DNA from 2 places in the Planococcus alpniumensis genome. Region 2 is predicted to be linked to the other one. Evidence: a T-box and tRNA genes for the amino acid it is inferred to sense, from the RefSeq annotation. Region 2 holds a T-box; the other holds one or more tRNA genes.
What was found. A T-box is a leader RNA that pairs with one kind of tRNA and senses whether it is charged. The one in region 2 lies ahead of tyrS (tyrosine--tRNA ligase), so its partner is inferred to be a tRNA-Tyr.
Positions count from the first base shown of each region.

Region 1: it has a tRNA-Tyr gene. The T-box ahead of tyrS (tyrosine--tRNA ligase) is inferred to sense a tRNA for this amino acid. The anticodon was not compared.

Region 1 covers NZ_JAAMTH010000001.1:1,097,544-1,104,559, reverse strand. The annotation lists gene G3255_RS05615 (cation-transporting P-type ATPase) at 1-821, opposite strand, end outside; gene G3255_RS05610 (IS256 family transposase) at 1,151-2,332, opposite strand; tRNA gene G3255_RS05605 (tRNA-Leu) at 2,590-2,673, opposite strand; tRNA gene G3255_RS05600 (tRNA-Leu) at 2,886-2,969, opposite strand; tRNA gene G3255_RS05595 (tRNA-Cys) at 2,979-3,052, opposite strand; tRNA gene G3255_RS05590 (tRNA-Gly) at 3,060-3,134, opposite strand; tRNA gene G3255_RS05585 (tRNA-Gln) at 3,140-3,211, opposite strand; tRNA gene G3255_RS05580 (tRNA-His) at 3,219-3,294, opposite strand; tRNA gene G3255_RS05575 (tRNA-His) at 3,337-3,412, opposite strand; tRNA gene G3255_RS05570 (tRNA-Trp) at 3,434-3,507, opposite strand; tRNA gene G3255_RS05565 (tRNA-Tyr) at 3,514-3,597, opposite strand; tRNA gene G3255_RS05560 (tRNA-Thr) at 3,601-3,676, opposite strand; tRNA gene G3255_RS05555 (tRNA-Phe) at 3,690-3,765, opposite strand; tRNA gene G3255_RS05550 (tRNA-Asp) at 3,783-3,858, opposite strand; tRNA gene G3255_RS05545 (tRNA-Met) at 3,862-3,938, opposite strand; tRNA gene G3255_RS05540 (tRNA-Val) at 3,980-4,055, opposite strand; tRNA gene G3255_RS05535 (tRNA-Glu) at 4,062-4,136, opposite strand; tRNA gene G3255_RS05530 (tRNA-Ser) at 4,158-4,247, opposite strand; tRNA gene G3255_RS05525 (tRNA-Asn) at 4,253-4,327, opposite strand; rRNA gene rrf (5S ribosomal RNA) at 4,338-4,453, opposite strand; rRNA gene G3255_RS05515 (23S ribosomal RNA) at 4,584-7,016, opposite strand, start outside.
Region 2 covers NZ_JAAMTH010000001.1:3,335,625-3,342,640, reverse strand. The annotation lists gene G3255_RS16930 (DUF4178 domain-containing protein) at 1-145, opposite strand, end outside; gene G3255_RS16925 (Type 1 glutamine amidotransferase-like domain-containing protein) at 469-1,167, shown strand; gene aldA (aldehyde dehydrogenase) at 1,266-2,705, shown strand; gene tyrS (tyrosine--tRNA ligase) at 2,757-3,971, opposite strand; T-box leader at 4,050-4,291, opposite strand; gene G3255_RS16910 (DHA2 family efflux MFS transporter permease subunit) at 4,418-5,884, opposite strand; gene G3255_RS16905 (TetR/AcrR family transcriptional regulator) at 5,917-6,492, opposite strand; gene G3255_RS16900 (YhdH/YhfP family quinone oxidoreductase) at 6,659-7,016, shown strand, end outside.

The sequences.
Region 1 (7,016 bases), 2.2 Mb from region 2:
AATAACTCAGCGGTGGCGTAGTCGTGGACCCAATAACCGATGAAAAACATGCCGATTGCACTCAGTACAATAACCACTGATATCAATTTTCCGAATTGAGTAGTCTGTTTTAATAATGGGGTCTGCAATTTCTCAACCGACTCCATGGCGCTGCTGATTTTTCCGAGTTCAGTATTTCCTCCAGTTGCAATGACAACACCGAACCCTGACCCGGATGCAACAGCAGTTCCTGCGAATGCCATGTTGGAGCGATCGCCAAGCACCGTATCGCTCGATAGTCTTTCAGTCTGTTTATTTACTGCATCCGACTCACCAGTCAAAGACGACTCCTCCAGCTGGAGATTCGATGCTTCTATGAGCCGCATATCTGCGGGCACTTTATCACCCGCCCTTAAATAAACAAGATCCCCAGGCACCAAATCAGCCGCCAGAATATCTTTTCGTTTGCCCTCTCGCAATACGCCCGCTTTGAATGAAAGCATTTCACGTATACTATCCAATGCTTTCTCAGCTTTACGCTGTTGAATATAGCCAATTGCCGCATTGATGACAACTACAGCTAAAATGACACTCGTATCAATATAATGTCCAAGTACGACTGTAATAACTGCCGCTGCCAATAATACATAGATCAGCACATCATGAAAATGCTTAAAAAACTTTATAACTCCAGGTTCTCGCTTTCCTTGAGGCAATTCATTGGCGCCAAAAACCTTTAATCTCTTTACAACCTCAACTTCGCTTAACCCTTCTTCTATCAGAACTTCTTGATTATCGAGTATAGCCGTAAACTCTTGATCAAATCCTTGGTCTGTAACCACCTTGCCACCCCCGCCAAGATCGTAATTCTGATTATTATAACACGCAGTTTCCCTTCACCCATGGCTTCCTGTTATATATTCCAATACATGTAAAAAAGACAGCCTCCAAAAGAAGCTGCCTTTTCAAAATACCTATGAATAGACCCGGGCCCTAGAGATGTTTCCACTACCATTCTTTCAACTTAGCACATCGGCCACTTCCGCTTTGTTCGAAAAGAGACTTCCCTTCACCTAAATTTTTATTATAAGAATTTCACGCATTTTCTTCAATAAGAGACCGTCAATAATTATGTGTAAATAAGTAAATCCTTTTCTTGTATGTATATCGATTAGGTTTGCTTGAACATCTCAGTCAGCTCTGCACGAGCTTGATCGAATCCGATATGGCAACGGGTGGAGAAGTTCTGGTTATAGATTTCGAACTGGGAAACCAGGAAGCGATCCAAGGAATCTTCGTTCGGAAATTGCTCCTTGCGCTTGCTGTATTTCTTTACGTTCTTGTTGAACGATTCGATCAGGTTCGTTGAATAGATGCTTCGCCAAATGGATTTTGGGAAGCTGTAGAAAGTGAAAATATAGGGATTCGCTTCCAACGATTTCGCCACTTTGGGATAGGCCGTTTTCCATTTGTCGACAAAGGCTTTCAACGCTTTTTCACCCAGTTCTTGGTTCTCTGCCCGGTAGACCGATTTGAAATCATCCAGAATCTCCTTGCGATCGGTAACGCGAACTTTGTGGCGGATCCCACGCGACAAGTGGACGCAGCACGCCTGATATTGAGCATCGGGAAAGACCGCGAAGATGCGATCAGTGATGCCTTTTAAGCCGTCGGAGATAAACAAAAGCACCTCTTCGACACCGCGCTCTTTCAAGTCCAACAGGACTTCTTCCCAAACAAATGCGGATTCCGTAGGTGCCACTGTATAGGCCAAGACTTCTTTTGAGCCGTCCTCTCGGATGCCAATCGTAATATAGACGGCTTCCTTCGAGACCGTGTCGCGCTTGAGGGCAATGTAAGTTGCATCTAGATAGACACACGCATAACGCTGTTCTAACGGACGAGATTTAAACGCCTCGACCTGTTCGCTCATGACTTTCGTCATATTGGAAATGGTTTGTGGCGTGTAATGATGGCCGTACATTTTCTCGATCAGGTCCGAAATCTCGGACATGGTCACGCCTTTTTGGAACATATGAATAACGAAGGCTTCCAGCGTATCGTTTGAGCGCTTGTACGGAGCGACCGTCTGTTGGTTGAATTCGCCATTCCGGTCCCGTGGCATCGAAAGCTCTAAATCCCCATACTCCGTATGGAGTGTCCGCGTGTAGACACCATTGCGTGAGTTGCCGGAATTAAACCCGATGCGGTCGTATTTTTCGTAATCCAGGAACGCTGTTAGTTCCGTTTGAAGAAGTGTATTCACCGCCGTCTCCAAATGTTTGCGAAAAACTTCGGAGATGTCTTCTTTTTTTACTAGAGCTTGCATAATATCTGTTGTAAACTGAGTCATAGGGAAGGCCTCTTTTCTGTGAATTGGTTGTGGTGACTTAATTCTACAAGAAAAGGTCTTCCTTTTTCTATTTATTCATTTACACAAGATATTTTACGCTCTCTTCAATAAAGTAATTCCTTCTATTTCATTTGTATTCACTTGTAGTCTTTATTTAATAACAGTCCTACTCTTAGCAACCAAGACAAGATAAAGAAAAAAGCCCTAACCGAAGTTAGGGCTTTTCCATACATTGCTTGGCAGAGCAATGAAAATGATACCGGCGGTCGGGGTCGAACCGACACTCCCGTGAAGGAACGGGATTTTGAGTCCCGCGCGTCTGCCAATTCCGCCACGCCGGCAAAATTGAATCCAGATACAATTATTCATTGCTTTCAGGAACATTTATTATTATATTAGTAAACCGATTATTTTGCAAGGGGTTATTAGATATTTTTTAAAAAATCTTTGCTATGTAGAACTTATAATCATTCACCTAAATAAAGAAAAAAACTCTGACTTTGATAGTCAGAGTTTTAAGCTCTCATCACTTGGCAGAGTGATGATCAATTGATACCGGCGGTCGGGGTCGAACCGACACTCCCGTGAAGGAACGGGATTTTGAGTCCCGCGCGTCTGCCAATTCCGCCACGCCGGCAAAATAGTTTGGAGGCGGCAACCGGACTCGAACCGGTGGTAAGGGTGTTGCAGACCCATGCCTTACCGCTTGGCTATGCCGCCTAAATAATGGAGCGGAAGACGGGGGTCGAACCCGCGACCTCCACCTTGGCAAGGTGGCGTTCTACCACTGAACTACTTCCGCAAAAGCTGGGGTACCTGGATTCGAACCAGGGCATGACGGGATCAAAACCCGTTGCCTTACCGCTTGGCTATACCCCAATAATACTGGGGCGGACGAGGGGAATTGAACCCCCGAGTGCCGGAATCACAATCCGGTGCGTTAACCACTTCGCCACGACCGCCACGCTATTATTATGTATGATATTAAATTCTCAAGAAAAACATGGGGCGGACGAGGGGAATTGAACCCCCGAGTGCCGGAATCACAATCCGGTGCGTTAACCACTTCGCCACGACCGCCATCATAATATTTTTAAAAAATGGCAGGGGCAGTAGGAATCGAACCCACATCGGAGGTTTTGGAGACCTCTGTTCTACCGTTAAACTATGCCCCTAAAAACTGGTGGTGGGGGGCAGATTCGAACTGCCGAACCCGAAGGAGCGGATTTACAGTCCGCCGCGTTTAGCCACTTCGCTACCCCACCTAATGGTGCCGGAGAAAGGACTTGAACCCTCAACCTACTGATTACAAGTCAGTTGCTCTACCAGTTGAGCTACTCCGGCATGGAGAAAAATATGGTGGGTCAGGACGGAATCGAACCGCCGACACTTAGAGCTTCAATCTAATGCTCTACCGACTGAGCTACTGACCCATATTAATTAATAAAAATGGCGGTCCCGACCGGGATCGAACCGGCGATCTCCTGCGTGACAGGCAGGCATGTTAACCGCTACACCACGGGACCATTTGGTTGCGGGGGCAGGATTTGAACCTGCGACCTTTGGGTTATGAGCCCAACGAGCTACCGAACTGCTCCACCCCGCGATAATATTAAAGTTTCCTTCTATTTATATGCATGAAAGAAATGGTGGAGGATGACGGGATCGAACCGCCGACCCTCTGCTTGTAAGGCAGATGCTCTCCCAGCTGAGCTAATCCTCCATTGAATGGTGACCCCTACGGGATTCGAACCCGTGTTACCGCCGTGAAAGGGCGGTGTCTTAACCGCTTGACCAAGGGGCCTTTATTTTGAGCTTAAGATACTGGCGGAGAGCAAGGGATTCGAACCCTTGAGACGGTTGCCCGCCTACATGATTTCCAATCATGCTCCTTCGGCCACTCGGACAGCTCTCCATAATTGGCTCCGAAGGTAGGACTCGAACCTACGACCATCGCATTAACAGTGCGGTGCTCTACCACTGAGCTACTTCGGAATAATAACCAGACTAGCGACGTCCTACTCTCACAGGGGGAAACCCCCAACTACCATCGGCGCAAAAGAGCTTAACTTCCGTGTTCGGGATGGGAACGGGTGTGACCTCTTTGCCATCATCACTAGACTGTACTAATTTGAAAGACAAGATTTATTATATCAATAATACCGATTTTTTCAAGTATTTTTTTAAAAATAATATCTTATTCTTTCAAAACTGGATAAATCGACATTGTGGAAACTCACGTTTCAGTTTATTGGTTAAGTCCTCGATCGATTAGTATTCGTCAGCTGCACGTGTCGCCACGCTTCCACCCCGAACCTATCTACCTCATCGTCTTTGAGGGATCTTACTTGCTTGCGCAATGGGAAATCTCATCTTGAGGGGGGCTTCGTGCTTAGATGCTTTCAGCACTTATCCCGGCCACACATAGCTACCCAGCGATGCTCTTGGCAGAACAACTGGTACACCAGCGGTGTGTCCATCCCGGTCCTCTCGTACTAAGGACAGCTCCTCTCAAATTTCCTGCGCCCGCGACGGATAGGGACCGAACTGTCTCACGACGTTCTGAACCCAGCTCGCGTACCGCTTTAATGGGCGAACAGCCCAACCCTTGGGACCGACTACAGCCCCAGGATGCGATGAGCCGACATCGAGGTGCCAAACCTCCCCGTCGATGTGGACTCTTGGGGGAGATAAGCCTGTTATCCCCGGGGTAGCTTTTATCCGTTGAGCGATGGCCCTTCCATGCGGAACCACCGGATCACTAAGTCCGTCTTTCGACCCTGCTCGACCTGTCCGTCTCGCAGTCAAGCTCCCTTGTGCCTTTACACTCTGCGAATGATTTCCAACCATTCTGAGGGAACCTTTGAGCGCCTCCGTTACTCTTTAGGAGGCGACCGCCCCAGTCAAACTGCCCGCCTGACACTGTCTCCCAAGCCGCTAAGGCTTGTGGGTTAGAAGTTCAATACAACCAGGGTAGTATCCCACCGACGCCTCCCCCGAAGCTGGCGCTCCGGGTTCTCTGGCTCCTACCTATCCTGTACAAGTTGCACCAAAATTCAATATCAGGCTACAGTAAAGCTCCACGGGGTCTTTCCGTCCTGTCGCGGGTAACCTGCATCTTCACAGGTACTATAATTTCACCGAGTCTCTCGTTGAGACAGTGCCCAGATCGTTACGCCTTTCGTGCGGGTCGGAACTTACCCGACAAGGAATTTCGCTACCTTAGGACCGTTATAGTTACGGCCGCCGTTTACTGGGGCTTCGGTTCGCACCTTCGCTTGCGCTAAGCACTCCCCTTAACCTTCCAGCACCGGGCAGGCGTCAGCCCCTATACGTCACCTTACGGTTTTGCAGAGACCTGTGTTTTTGCTAAACAGTCGCCTGGGCCTATTCACTGCGGCTCTCTCGGGCTATTCACCCTACCAGAGCACCCCTTCTCCCGAAGTTACGGGGTCATTTTGCCGAGTTCCTTAACGAGAGTTCACTCGCTCACCTTAGAATTCTCTTCTCGCCTACCTGTGTCGGTTTGCGGTACGGGCACCTCCCGCCTCGCTAGAGGCTTTTCTTGGCAGTGTGAAATCAGGGACTCTGAGGTAAACCTCTTGCCATCACTGCTTGATGTTATATAGAAACGGGATTTGCCTCGTTTCTCATCTCACAACTTGGACGTGCACAACCAACGGCACGCTCACCCTATCCTTCTGCGTCCCCCCATTACTCAAACGGCGGGGAGGTGGTACAGGAATATCAACCTGTTGTCCATCGTCTACGCCTATCGGCCTCGACTTAGGTCCCGACTAACCCTGAGCGGACGAGCCTTCCTCAGGAAACCTTAGGCATTCGGTGGACGGGATTCTCACCCGTCTTTCGTTACTCATACCGGCATTCTCACTTCTAAGCGCTCCACCAGTCCTTCCGGTCTGACTTCAACGCCCTTAGAACGCTCTCCTACCACGGACATCTACGATGTCCATCCACAGCTTCGGTAATCCGTTTAGCCCCGGTACATTTTCGGCGCAGTGTCACTCGACCAGTGAGCTATTACGCACTCTTTAAATGATGGCTGCTTCTAAGCCAACATCCTGGTTGTCTAAGCAACGCCACATCCTTTTCCACTTAACGGATATTTGGGGACCTTAGCTGGTGGTCTGGGCTGTTTCCCTCTTGACTACGGATCTTATCACTCGCAGTCTGACTCCCAAGCATAAATCACTGGCATTCGGAGTTTGTCTGAATTCGGTAACCCGGGATGGGCCCCTAGTCCAAACAGTGCTCTACCTCCAGGATTCTCTTCTTGAGGCTAGCCCTAAAGCTATTTCGGAGAGAACCAGCTATCTCCAGGTTCGATTGGAATTTCTCCGCTACCCACACCTCATCCCCGCACTTTTCAACGTGCGTGGGTTCGGGCCTCCAGTAAGTGTTACCTTACCTTCACCCTGGACATGGGTAGATCACCTGGTTTCGGGTCTACAACTGCATACTCACTCGCCCTATTCAGACTCGCTTTCGCTGCGGCTCCGGCTTCTCACCTTAACCTTGCATGCAATCGTAACTCGCCGGTTCATTCTACAAAAGGCACGCTATCACCCATTAACGGGCTCTAACTACTTGTAGGCACACGGTTTCAGGATCTATTTCACTCCCCTTCCGGGGTGCTTTTCACCTTTCCCTCACGGTACTGGTT
Region 2 (7,016 bases):
CGTTATAATGGATTTTTCCGGCGACTTCATAATCCGCAAGATCGTATGACACAAAATCCCCGACGCGCAGGTTCAGCAAAGTCCGCTTTTCTGCTTTCGGTGTTTCTTTGTTTGTCCCGCCAAATAAACGATTTAAAAATCCCATTTTTTCACCTCTCTTAACATACGGACGATGTATGCGAAAGTTTCATTTTTTTGAATATAGCAGATAATAGCAATAAAAAGAAGCCAAGCATCCAGCTTAGCTGAAAGATGGTAGACATTTAAGCGGTTTAAGGCGTCCGGTGTTCGATTTCCGGAAACAGTCACATTATATAGAAGAAAACGGCATTAAAGCAAATAGCTTATTTGCGGTTGCGAAGGAATCTCCGCCTTAAAGAGAGAACAATAAAAGTGCAAGAGAAGGGGATGGCGCTTTAAAGCGAGTGCAGCGGCCAAGTATAAATCCAAACCGGAAGGAAGAAGGTTATGAAACAGATTATCGCACTGGGTGGAGGCGGCTTCTCGATGGAGCCTGAAAATCCATTGCTCGATCTATACATATTGGAACAATCGGCGAAAGAAACGCCGAAGATCTGCTTTATCCCAACAGCGAGCGGGGACGCCGACAGCTATATCACCCGGTTCTACGATTTCTTCGAACAGCAAAACTGCGAGCCTACACATCTGTCGTTATTCAAGCCGCCAGCGCAAGCGCTCGAACAGTTCGTGTTGTCGCAGGACATTTTGTATGTCGGCGGGGGCAATACGAAAAATTTGCTTGCGCTATGGAAGGAATGGGGCTTGGACCTTATTATCGAAAAAGCCTGGAGCCAAGGAATCGTCTTGGCAGGCATCAGTGCGGGGTCGATTTGCTGGTTTGAACAAGGCGTCACCGATTCTTTCGGCGAAGAACTGCATCCGCTGAACTGCTTAGGTTTTTTGCCCGGCAGTAACTGCCCCCATTACGACGGGGAAGCGCACCGGCGTCCGACGTATCAGCGATTGTTCAAACAAGGGCAGATCAAGCCGGGACTCGCCGCAGATGACGGCGTGGCGCTTCATTTTATCGGGCAGGACTTGCACAGCGTTGTCAGTTCACGTCCTGAGGCCAAGGCTTACCGTGTAGGTCTGGAATATGAACATGAACTGGAAACACGGTTTTTGGGGAAGCCTGCCATTGGGTAACAGTTAAGTTCTGTCTAAGCAGGTTAGTGCAGAAGGCCAAGTTTACCGGTAACTGGAAAGGGAAAAACCTACTAATAGAAAAATTAGGAGGAGATCTTTTGCAAACTCACCAAATGTATGTGAACGGCGAATATATAAAGTCCACTGGAGACGAATGGATCGACATCATCAACCCAGCGACGGAAGAAGTGATTTCCAAGATTCCGAAAGGCACTGAAGAAGATGTCGATAAAGCCGTAGAAGCGGCGCACCAGGCACAACAGGCATGGGAACTGACACCGAATATCGAACGCGGGAAAATCGTCCGCAAGCTGGGCGATAAAATTGCGGAAAACCGCGACAAGTTCATCGACCTATTGCAGGAAGAACAAGGGAAAGACTATGAACTGGCAAGCGGCGAGGTAGATTTGGCGATCGATTATTTCCGTTATATGTCCGAATGGGCGAGACGGATTGAAGGGGAAATCGTGCCGAGCGACCGGCCAAATGAGAACATTCTGGTCTACAAAAAACCGATCGGCGTTGTGGCTGGAATTATCCCATGGAACTTCCCAATATTCATTTTAGCGAGAAAAGTCGCGACAGCACTTGTTACAGGCTGCACAATCGTCATCAAGCCGAGCCAGCAGACACCGAATACGGCAATGGAATTCACGAAACTTGTCGACGAGATGGAAGAAATCCCAGCAGGCGTTTACAATGTCGTAACCGGCACCGGTTCTGAGATTGGCAACGCGATGGCTTCGCATAAAAAAGTCCAAATGATCACCATGACAGGCAGCTTGCCGGCCGGCACGAAAGTAATGGAAGCGGCAGCGCAAAACATCACCAAAGTCAATCTCGAACTTGGTGGCAAGGCGCCGGCCATCGTCACGCAGAATGCCGACCTGGACCTAGCCGCAAAAGCCATCACCACGTCAAGACTCGCAAACGGTGGACAAGCGTGCACGAATGCTGAGCGCCTTTATGTTCATGAAAGCGTAGCGGAAGAGCTCAGCCAAAAACTTATCCAAGCATTCGAAGCGACGAAACTTGGTGACCCGAGAGAAAGCAAAGACGTCACAATGGGGCCACTGATCAGCCAAGACCGTTTGGAGACTGTCGAAGGCATGGTTAAAGACGCTGTGTCGCAAGGGGCGACCGTTGCGACAGGCGGGGAACGCGCGGATTTGGCCGGGTTCTTCTACAAGCCAACTATTTTAACGAACGTGACGCACGATTCCGATATCATGCGTGAAGAGATTTTCGGACCGGTGCTTCCGATGACGACGTTCAGCACTATTGAAGAAGCAATTGAAATGGCCAACGACACGGTCTTCGGCTTGTCTTCTTCTGTCTATACAGACGACCTGAACGAAGCAATGCGCGTCGTCAATGAAATGAAATTCGGCGAGACTTACGTCAACCGCGAAAACTTCGAAGCAGTGCAAGGCTATCACGCCGGCATGCGCCAATCCGGCCTCGGCGGTGCGGACGGCAAGCACGGCATGGAAGACTTCCTTGCGACCCAAGTTGTTTATATGCAGTATAAAAAATAAATTAAATAAAGGCGCAGAAACGGATATCCGTTTCTGCGCCTTTTCCTATGACTATTTTTCAAAACGCACAAAGCGCTTTTTGCCGATCTGCAGGACGTCGCCGTTATGGACGACGGTGTCGAGTTCTTCGCGTGTCAGCTTGTCGCCGTTGAACGATACGCCGTTTTGTTCGATGAGCCGCACAAATTCGCTTTTGCTGCGGACAAATCCAGACTCTACCAACTGCGGAATGATTTCTTCGATGCGTTCTTTACCGATTTCCACCAGCAGCGAAGGGACATTTTCCGGGATTTCACGCTTTTGGAAGGCGGTTTCGAAGTAGCGTTTCGCTTCTTTCATCGCGTCTTCGCCGTGGTAGAGCGCCGTGATGATTTCCGCCAGTTCCAATTTGATATTGCGCGGGTTTTCACCGTCTTCAAGCCGGTCGAGTAAGGATTCGATAGCCAAGGGATGCTCATCTGTCGTCAGTTCAAAGTATTTGAAGACCAAAGGATCCGGTATCTCCATTACTTTCTTGAACATGATTTCAGGCGCTTCGCTGACGCCGATGTAATTGCCCAGGCTTTTGCTCATCTTTTCCACGCCGTCGAGCCCTTCGATCAGCGGCATAAAGATGGCGACTTGTTTTTCCTGGCCCATATGCTTTTGCAGCGTGCGGCCCATTAAAATATTGAAGGTTTGGTCCGTGCCGCCGATTTCGATATCCGCTTTCAGTTCAACGGAATCGTAGGCTTGCATGAGCGGGTAGAAAAACTCGTGAATGCCGATGGGCGACTGGTTTTGGTAGCGGTTCTGGAAATCGTCGCGTTCGAGCATGCGCGCGACCGACGTGCTGGCGGCAAGCTTCAAGACCTCCTCGAAATTAAGTTTCGACAGCCATTCGCTATTGAAGCGCACCGTTGTCTTCGTTTTGTCGAGCACTTTGAAGATCTGTTCATAGTAAGTCTCCGCATTCTGCCGGACCTCTTCGTCACTGAGCGCGGTCCGTCCTTTCGCCTTGCCGGAAGGGTCGCCGATGCGCCCGGTGAAGTCGCCGATCAAAATGACCGCCTGGTGGCCGAGGTCCTGCAATTGCTTAATTTTGCGCAAAACTACTGCGTGGCCAAGGTGGATATCAGGTGCGGACGGGTCGAGGCCGAGTTTGATGGTGAGCGGGCGCTGTTCGTTGTATGAGCGCTCGAGCTTTTCGAGCAATTCGCCTTCCTCGATGATTTCGGCTGCTCCTTTTTCGATGATTTTCATTTGTTCAACGGGTGTGAGTCGCATGCTAACATCTCCTTGTCTTGGAATAGTCATATCGCAAAATCGATAAGAATACAAAAAAGCGCCCTCTAGGGAAAAACCCTAAAGGACGCGGATATGCGTGTTACCACCTTAGTTTGGAAACTGCTCGCACAGCTTCCCTTGGAAAGTACGGCCGAAGCGATACTCCTGCATGGATTACGGATGCAACTCCGGTGTAGCCTACTGAAGGTTCGGTACACAGCTCAAAGAGGTATTTCCCCGGACACCGCATGCGCCTCTCATCAACCGGCCACTTTCTGTCTGCTTCAGTCACAGGTACTCGTTCTTATCATCGCTTTTGTTCTTATACTCCGAAATGCTCGGGCAAATCTTCGTTATGCAGATATTGTTTCTCATTATAACTGGATTAAAAAAGAAGTCAATCATGAAATGAATGGAACCTGGCTCAATCGATCGTTCATTCATTTTTAAGTGTTTTCGACAACTTCTCCTTGCGGCGCTTTTTCTGGCGCCAGATGGACGGATTTGATGAAGAAAGAAATCACCAAGCCGACCACAGCGAGTACCAAACCGAATGTAAAGGCATTTTGCACGCCGGCCGTCAGTGCTTCGGGAATAGCGGAAGCGCTGTTTGGATCGGATACATTTTGCATATAGGTCGATTGCGTCGAAGACATGATGGTGATAGCGACCGCTGTCCCGATGGCGCCGGATACTTGCTGAAGTGTGTTCATCAAAGCGGTGCCGTCCGGATACAAGTCTTTTGGCAATTGGTTCAATGCATTGGTTTGGGCAGGCATCATCACCAATGAAACCCCGATCATCAAAAGAGTATTCAAGACGACTATCGCGACTGCTGTAGTGGCGGTCGTGACGCCAGACAAATTCCACAAGGTAATGATGATGATGGAAAACCCGGGAATGACCAATCCTCTCGGCCCGTATTTATCGTAAATCCGCCCGGTAATCGGGGACATCAATCCGTTCAACACACCGCCCGGCAGGAGGATGAGCCCGGCTGTGACAGCTGCCAAGCCAAGTCCTGTCTGCAAATAAAGCGGCAGCAGAATGGCTGATGACAGGATGACCATGAACGCGATAAAAACGGCCGCAAGCCCAAGTGTGAACATCGGGTATTTAAAGACGCGGAGGTTAATCATCGGCTGGTCCATTTTGAATTGGCGGATGGAGAACAAGAACAGCGAGACAAATCCAATCGCAAGGGATGCGATTACGATGAAACTGCCCCAGCCGCTTTCCCCAGCGGTGCTGAATCCATAAACAATGCCGCCAAACCCGAGGGAAGACAGCACGATGGAAGTAATGTCGATCTTAGGTTTTGTGATCACGCTAACGTTCTGCATGAACATGATGCCGAAAATCAATGCAAACACGAGAAACGGAAGAGACACCCAGAAAATCCAATGCCAGCTTAAGTTTTCAATTAAAAATCCGGAAATCGTCGGCCCGATCGCCGGAGCGAACATGATGACCAAGCCCATCAATCCCATAATCGCGCCTCTGCGATGAATGGGGAAGATCAATAGAATGGTGTTGAACATGAGCGGCAAAAGCAAGCCGGTACCGATTGCTTGGATGACCCGGGCCACCATGAGAATGCTGAAACTCGGCGCCAGTGCAGCGATCAAGGTGCCGGTCACTGAAAAGGCCAGAGCGGCAATGAATAGCTGTCTTGTGCTGAACCATTGCAGTAATAAGCCCGAGACAGGGACCAGTATGCCGAGTGTCAGCAAGTATCCGGTCGTGAGCCATTGGATGGTGGACGATCCCACACCGAATTGTTGGATTAAATCACCCAATGCCATATTGAGCGCAGTCTCACTGAACAATCCAATGAAGCCTGCAATTAAGAATGAAATTAAAATAGGAGTCGTTTTGATGGTTTCTTGTTGCTGTCCTGCTATAGTTGTCATATTTTATCCATTCCTCTCTGAAATGCCTGATTCTAATTCTCTCTTTTTGACAAGATGAAAGGAATTTGATCGGCGATGATTAAAAGCGATTCCTCGCTTTTGGTAGTAAGTGAAAGAAGAATGCCTCCCTCGATCGCGGCCAGAATGAACACCCCGTAATCTTTAGCCAGCTTTTCACTGTATCCTGCTTCAAAAAACTTAGTGGAGTATAGTTCGCTCCACTCTTCGAATGCTGTTTGGCACGCGGACCTGATCGGTTCATTGGTCGAATATTTTTCAGCCGCAATCGTCCCAATCGGAAACCCGACCGGTTCTGTCTCATCTTTCAATAGAGCGGCCAACTGATGAATATGGTCTTGCACCGCTTTGACAGGATCGCCAATTTGTTCGAACGACTCTTCAATCCATGCCAAAACAATATCTTTGGTATGATGAATGGCTTCGACAGCCAGCTCTTCTTTGCCATTAGGGAAATAATGGTACAGGGAACCTTTAGGAATATTGATCTCTTTTAAAATATCATTAAGACTGATCCCTTCGTAGCCGTGCAGGCGGAACAATCTGGAAGCAGCCTCGATCAACGCCACTTTCGTATTGGGTTTAGACATAATTCACCTCTTTAAATAATTAAACCGACCAGTCTAATATAATTGCTGGATAAATCAATGTCAAAGAATGGGTTTGCTCACAGCAGTAAAATAGTGCAAGAGGATCTCTCCAGATAATGCATGCCACAACGCTGATTCGGGAAGAGAAGAGCAAGGAGGGATTTTCATGGATCCATTTAAAGCGATTGTCATTAAACAACAAGAAGATGAAGTGACCTACGGCGTGGAACAAATCGGCGAAGAACAATTATCGCAAGGAGACGTTTTGGTGAAAGTGGCGTATTCGTCAATCAATTACAAAGACATGCTCGCGGTACAGAAAAAAGGCGGAGTCATCCGCGATTACCCGATGATTCCCGGAATCGACTTCAGCGGAACGATTGTACATACAGCAGACGGGCGATTCCAGGAAGGCCAGGAAGTGGTCGTTACAGGATTTGAGATGGGCATGAGCCATACCGGCGGCTTCGCCGAATATGCCCGCGTGCCGGCCCAGTGGATCGTGCCTTTGCCGAACGGCTTGA